One region of the Dyella koreensis genome, then DNA from elsewhere that is predicted to be linked to it. Evidence: predicted binding sites of a transcription regulator. Region 1 holds the regulator's gene; the other holds the start of a gene.
The links. The regulator FliA, encoded in region 1, starts transcription of late flagellar genes. The targets are predictions, from matches to a motif close to TAAAGTTTNNCNNNCNNNGGCCGATAA.

Region 1 (3,407 bases):
TGCAGGCTGTCGAGCAAGGCTTCAAATTCGTTGTCGTCAATGCTGTTCGACGATGCCGGTGCGGCACCCGGCGACACACCCTTGCCATGCAGGTTGTCCAGCAAGGCTTCGAACTCGTCGTCATCGATGCTGCCCGATGTTGCGGGGGCCGGCGCCGCGCCTGGCGAGCCGCCCTTGCCGTACAGGCTGTCGAGCAGAGCCTCGAATTCGCTGTCGTCGATGGTGCCGCCACCTTCCGTGTCGGCTTGCGGCTCCGGCTCCGGCTTCGGCGGTGGTGCGGGAGCGGCGGCGCGTTGCACCGTCGGCTGCAAACGTTTCAATAGCTGCGCAGGCGCGGGCGGCAACTCGCTGGACGAAGCCAGCGCCGCCATCATGTCGTTGAGCAGGTCGAGCGCTTCCAGCAGCGCGTCCATCTGCGCCGAGTCGAGCACGAAAGCGCCATTGCGTGCTTCGTTGAGCAGGTCCTCGGCGTGATGGCACAACTGCACCATCGGATCGACCCCGAGAAACCCGGCGCCACCCTTGACGGTATGGAACGCGCGGAACACCGCGTTGAGCAGTTCCGCGTCACGCGGCGACGCTTCCAGATCGACCAGTTGTTCGCCCAGGCGCTGCACCAACTCCCCGGCCTCGACCAGGAAGTCGTCGCGCAGCTCACTGTCCAACGTCGGATCCATGCGCGGGCCGCTCAGAAACCGAATTCGCTGAGCAGGCGGTCGGCCTCGTCCTGGCTCGACACCTTGGCCGCGGCCACCGGCGCCTCGCCGCCCGCCAGTGCGCCGGTGAGGCGAACCAGTTCGAGCAGAGACGACTCCACGCTGCCGATGAAGGTGGCAACCTTCTTGATGCGCTGGCCGGAGAGATCCTGCCAGGACTGCGCCATCACCATATCGGACAGACCTTCGCGGCACTGCATGGCGAAATCGCGTGCCTGATGCGCAAGCACCGCGGCCGGCTGACCCGCCTCGCTCCACTCCAGCACTTCGCCGGCATTGTTCTCCAGCGCTTCGGCCTGCGGACGCATGCGCTCGGCGAAATCGATGCTGCGATGCGCCGCCTTGGAACTCATTTCCAGTACGTCGTGCAGATTCTGGCGCGCATCGGCGACGCTGTCGGGCACACCTTCCTGCGCCAGTTCGCCACCAAGGCGGCGTACGGCTTCGTGCAGATCGCGCGCCAGCAGGCCGAGCGCGCGGAACAGATGCTGTTCGCGCTGGCGCACCATGGTATCCAGCGCCTGCTCGAAGGCCGGGCCTTCCGGGCTATGCAGCAGTTGCTGCAATTCCGGCGGCAGGCCACTGCTCAACGTGGAGGTCATCACTGCGCTCATGCGCTTGCTCCTTGTGCGGCAAGCCGCTCGAAAATCTTGTCGAGCTTTTCCTTCAGCGTGGCCGCGGTGAAGGGCTTGACGATGTAACCATTCACACCGGCCTGAGCGGCGGCAATGATCTGGTCGCGATTGTTCTCGGCGGTAACCATCAGCACCGGCAGCCCTTTCAGGGCCGGCTCGGCGCGGATCGCGCGCAGCAGGTCGATGCCGGTCATGTTGGGCATGTTCCAGTCGGTGACGACCATGTCGAACGGCATCTTCTTGAGCATGTCGATCGCATTCACGCCGTCGTCCGCCTCCTGGATCAGCGGGTTGCTGAAACCCAGCTCGACCAGCAGGTTGCGCACGATGCGCCGCATGGTGGAGAAGTCGTCGACCACCAGGATTTTCATGTTCTTGTCCAACGGGAAACTCCGGAAGTCCTTGTGGGGGTAGAGAAAGAGCGGGAACGGGGGATGGGGAAACAGGGAACAGCGGCTTTAGCGTTGGGAGGGTGGGGTGGCTTTCGCCTCGCGACGACGCCCTCCGTTCCCCGTTCCCCGCTCCCCGTTCCCCGCCTCATCCCGCCAACCCGTCATGCGCGCCTTCAACCGGATCAGCGCCTGCCCATGGATCTGGCACACACGCGATTCGGTCACGCCGAGCACGGCGCCGATCTCTTTCAGGTTCAGCTCCTGCTCGTAGTACAGCGACATCACCAACTGTTCGCGTTCGGGCAGGCCGCCGATCGCGTCGACCAGGGCGTGGCGCATGCCCTCCTGTTCGATACGGTCCTGCGGACCCAGCCCTTCCTGGTCGGCCACGTCGAGCGCGGCGCCATCGTCGTCGTCCTCCGGCGCGGAGAGACTGAGCAGGCGCGCGCTGGCGGCGTCCGCCAGGATCTGGTGGTACTCCTGCACACTGATGCCCATGCGCCGGATGACTTCGGCGTCGGCGGCATCGGCGCCGGTTTCGTTCTCGATCTGCCGCACCACTTCGGTCACTTCGCGCAACTTGCGATGCACCGAGCGGGGCGTCCAATCGGTCTTGCGCAACTCGTCGAGCATCGCGCCGCGGATGCGGATGCCCGCATACGTCTCGAAGCTCGCCAGCCGGTCGGTGGCGTAATTTCGCGCCGCTTCCAACAGACCGATCATGCCGGCCTGCACCAGGTCATCCACATCCACGCTCGGCGGCAGCCGGCCCATCAGGTGATAGGCGATACGGCGCACCAGAGGCGCATGCCGGCGCACCATTTCCTCTGTGCTTTCGCGTTGCAGTTGTAGGTATTCGGAAGCCACGCTCATCTCACCACCCCTTACCGACGCCATCCGGTGCGGCCCGACCACCGAAAAAGGCAATCCGGTCACGGCCCGATCTCTGGGGTTCCCCCCATGTATCGACCACACCCGCCATTTGCTTGAATCCCCGCGACGCACGACTGGCCGGCCATAAATCCACCACAGCGCTCTGGCGCCGGATGGCCTGCCGCAAATGTTCGTCGTAGGGCACCGTGCCCATGAAATCGAGCGCCACGTCGAGAAAGCGGTCGCATACGCGCGCGAGCTTTTCATAGAGCTGCCGCGCCTCGCCGGCGTGACGCACCATGTTCGCCACCACGTGGAAGCGGCGCACGCGGAAGTCGCGGCTGAGCACCTTGGTCAGCGCATACGCATCCGTCAGCGAGGCGGGCTCGTCGCACACCACCAGCACCACGTCATCGGCGGCGGCGGCGAACATCACCACGTTGTCGGACACGCCGGCCGCGGTATCCACCAGCAGGTACTCCGGCGGATCGGGCAGTTCGTCGAAGGCGCGGATCACTGCCGCGTGCTCGCGCGTGTCGAGCTGAGCCAGCCGACGCGCGCCGGAACCGGCGGGAATCACTTTCAGACCGTGCGGTGCCGGCAGCATCAGTTCTTTCAGGCTGCAGGTACCGTCGAGCAGATGGCCGATGTGTCGCGCCGGACTCAGGCCGAGCAGTACATCGAGATTGGCCAGGCCCATGTCGGCGTCGAGCAGCATGGTGTCGTGCCCCGCCATGGACAACGCCATGCCCAGATTCACCGCCACCGTGGATTTGCCTACGCCGCCCTTG
Region 2 (3,407 bases), on a different contig from region 1:
TGCTGCGCTGATTGCCTTTGCGCTTCCCGCAGCTGTGCTGGCCCAGTCCTCTGCGCCGAGCGCGCCTTCGTCCTACGTCACTGCCGCGGTCAATGACCCCGCGCGCAAAGACGATGTTGCCAATGATGCGCGGCGCAAGATCGCCGACCTGATGACCTTCTCCGAGGTGAAACCCGGCCAGAAGGTGCTGGAACTGATTCCGGGCAGCGGTTATTTCACGCGCGTGTTCAGTGCCGTCGTGGGGCAGGCCGGCCATGTCTACGTAGTGTGGCCGAATGAATACGCCAAGGAGTCGGAGTCCGACGTGGCCGGCTCGAAGGCATTGGTGGCGCAGCCGCATTACGCCAACGTGAGCGTGCTGACCCAGCCGGCGAACCAGTTGAGCGTGCCGCAGCCGGTGGACGTGGTGTTCACTTCGCAGAATTACCATGACTATCCGGACAAGTTCATGGGCAAGGTGGATCCGGCTGTGCTCAACAAGCAGGTGTTCGCGGCGCTGAAGCCGGGTGGCTTGTATGTGATCGTGGACCACGTCGCCGAAACCGGCTCCGGTCTGCGCGATACGGATACCCTGCATCGCATCGATCCCGCCATCGTGAAGAAGGAAGTGGAGGCGGCGGGCTTCGTGTTCGACGGTGAGAGCAGTGTGCTGCGCAATCCCGCCGATCCGCACAACATCAAAGTGTTCGACAAGTCGATACGCGGACATACCGACCAGTTCGTGTATCGCTTCCGCAAGCCGGGTTGAGGTTTTGCTCGACGAGCACGACGACAAACCGCCGGAGGGCGCATCGGCGCCCTCCGACGATCCGCGGCCGGTACGTCCGGTCGAGCCGGATGCCGGGGATTGTTGCGGCGAGGGCTGCGTGCCCTGCATCTTCGATCTCTACGAAGAAGCGCTGGAGCGCTACAAGGTCGCCCTGACGGCGTGGCTGGCGCGGCATCCGGAAGCGGGACCCGATAGCAACGCGTAGGAGCGCACCCTGTGCGCGAAACGGCCCGCAAGGGCCGCGCTCTTCTGGATTCTCTGTCTTGTCGTGTAGGGCTTTCATTCGGGCCATCCATGGCCCTCACCCTGCGGGCGGCTTCGCCGTGCAAACCGGCAGTCCTGCCGGTTTGTCGCGCACAGGGTGCGCTCCTACACGGCGCTGCGTGTGTGCTCGAACTGGTGTTGCAGATCCTGCTGGCAACGCGCCAGCTGCATCGGCGCGAAGCGTTCCGGCCACGCCTGGCTGAGGTCGGGGCAGCTGTCGATGACGCGGTGATCGCTGAGCAATTGCGCCATCGCCAGTACATGCGCGGCGCGCAGCGTTTTGCCCAGCGGCGATGGCGTGGCGGGCATCTCGGTCTGGGCGAATTCCGTTAGCGCCTGGGTCACGTTCGGTGGCAATTCCCAATGCCTGGCGGCGCGCAAGGTGAGTTGCGCGGCGACCTGGGCGCAACCCTCGAGAAAGTCCGCGCTGAGCATCTCGGGCGCGGCCACTTCTTCCACGTCGAGCAGATGGATCACCGCGCCGGTACCGGTGTTGCACACGATGCCGGCGAGATACGCCTCGAACGGATCGCAGCCGGCGTACTTGCCGAGGAAGGCGCTGGCATGCGCGCAGCGCTCGGCGTGATCCCATAGCCGCTGGCCCGCGACCAGCCCGCGCGCGCCGGCGCTGGCCTGCAGGATCGGTTTCATCATGTGTTGGGTGGCGACGCGTCGCAGCCCATCCTGGCCGAGCAGTACCACAGCATGCTGCAGGCTCTGGATCGAATGCAGGGTGCGGTAGTAGATGCTGCGGCTGACCCGCATCACCTCGCCCACGAGCATGGGATCGCGCCCGACCAGCTTGGCCAGTTCGGCGCCGGCCACGTTGTCGTTCTTCAGTGCGTGCAGCAACTGCGGCAGCACCGCGGGAAGGCGCGGCAGGCTGCGCACATCGAAACGTTCGCTGACGATCTGCAGGCGCCTCAGCAGGGCTGGCTCGCCGGGATGATCCGGTGCGCCGCTTGCCGCATCGGGCAGGCCGAGCATGAAGCGCTGATAGCGCTCGGCCAGCTGCGCCAACGGGAGCTCGACGGCGCCGGCCGACGGTGTGGCTGGCACATCCGGCTGGCTGCGCAAGGTGATGCGCGGACGCCGCTCCGGCGTGGGCCGGGTAGCGAAGACGCGTCGCCATAGCCAATTCATTGGTGTGTCGCCCCCATGGCCGCGCGGACACGGCCTCCCCGACGGGGTTATCGGCATGACCCGGGGGAAATGTAGGGCGACCCGCTGGCGGCATCGCCGATCTGCGAAGCGCAGCATGTCCGGACTGGGAATCGCGGCGCCTGCCCCCAGATGAAAGGGCTTGTTACCGAGGACGTCCCATGATTCCGTTTTCTGTACTCGATCTCGCGCCGGTTACCCAGGGCAGCACGCCGACCCAGGCGTTCGCCAACAGTCTCGACCTGGCGCGTCTGGCCGAGCGCCTGGGCTATACGCGCTACTGGCTGGCCGAGCACCACAACATGCCGGGCATCGCCAGCGCGGCCACGGCGGTGCTGATTGGTCACATCGCTGGCGGCACGTCGACCATCCGCGTCGGTGCGGGCGGCATCATGCTGCCAAACCATGCGCCGCTGCAGGTAGCCGAGCAGTTCGGGACGTTGGCCTCACTGTATCCCGGCCGCATCGACCTCGGCCTGGGCCGCGCGCCCGGCACAGACCAAGCCACCGCGCGCGCTTTGCGGCGCTACTACGAAAGTGCCGAAACCTTCCCCGATGACGTGCTCGAATTGCTTGCCTACTTCGAGCCCGCAGCACCGGGGCAGCCCGTGCGCGCTGTGCCGGGTGCCGGCATCGACGTGCCGGTGTGGTTGCTGGGTTCCAGCCTGTTCAGTGCGCGTTTGTCAGCGGCGCTTGGGTTGCCGTTCGCGTTCGCTTCGCACTTTGCGCCGGATGCGATGGATGAGGCCGTTGCGCTATACCGTCGCGATTTCAAACCGTCGGCTCGCCTGTCCGCACCGTACGCGATGCTGGGTGTGAATGTGGTGACCGCGGAAAGCGACCGCGAGGCGAAGCGCTTGTTCACTACGCAGCAGCAGAGCTTCATCAATCTGCGGCGTGGTCAGCCGGGGTTGATACCGCCGCCCATCGACGATATCGAGAGCTATTGGACGCCTACTGAGAAGTTTGGTGTGGAGCGTGCGCTGGCTTGTGCGGTGGTGGGGGATGTCGACACGGTGCGTGATGGGTTGGCTGTGTTTATCGAGCGTCATCGTCCGGATGAGTTGATGGTTACGGCGAATGTGTTTGATCACGAGGCGCGGAAGAGGTCGTTTGAGTTGGTGGGGAGGGTGCGTGAGGCGCTAGTTGGCGCGTGACGCTTTTTCTCCCTCTCCTTTGGGAGAGGGGGCGACGATTGAGCCATTCCCGCCTA

Region 2: ISS97_RS10495 (HDOD domain-containing protein) is a predicted target of FliA. The motif match lies at 2,224-2,250, and genes of this name have one in related genera.

What each region holds. Positions count from the first base shown of each region.
Region 1 covers NZ_JADIKD010000007.1:228,928-232,334, forward strand. The annotation lists gene ISS97_RS04875 (chemotaxis protein CheA) at 1-677, opposite strand, end outside; gene ISS97_RS04880 (protein phosphatase CheZ) at 689-1,330, opposite strand; gene cheY (chemotaxis response regulator CheY) at 1,327-1,734, opposite strand; gene ISS97_RS04890 (RNA polymerase sigma factor FliA) at 1,810-2,616, opposite strand; gene ISS97_RS04895 (MinD/ParA family protein) at 2,618-3,407, opposite strand, start outside.
Region 2 covers NZ_JADIKD010000010.1:180,521-183,927, reverse strand. The annotation lists gene ISS97_RS10505 (class I SAM-dependent methyltransferase) at 1-748, shown strand, start outside; gene ISS97_RS10500 (oxidoreductase-like domain-containing protein) at 753-974, shown strand; gene ISS97_RS10495 (HDOD domain-containing protein) at 1,139-2,176, opposite strand; gene ISS97_RS10490 (LLM class flavin-dependent oxidoreductase) at 2,356-3,351, shown strand.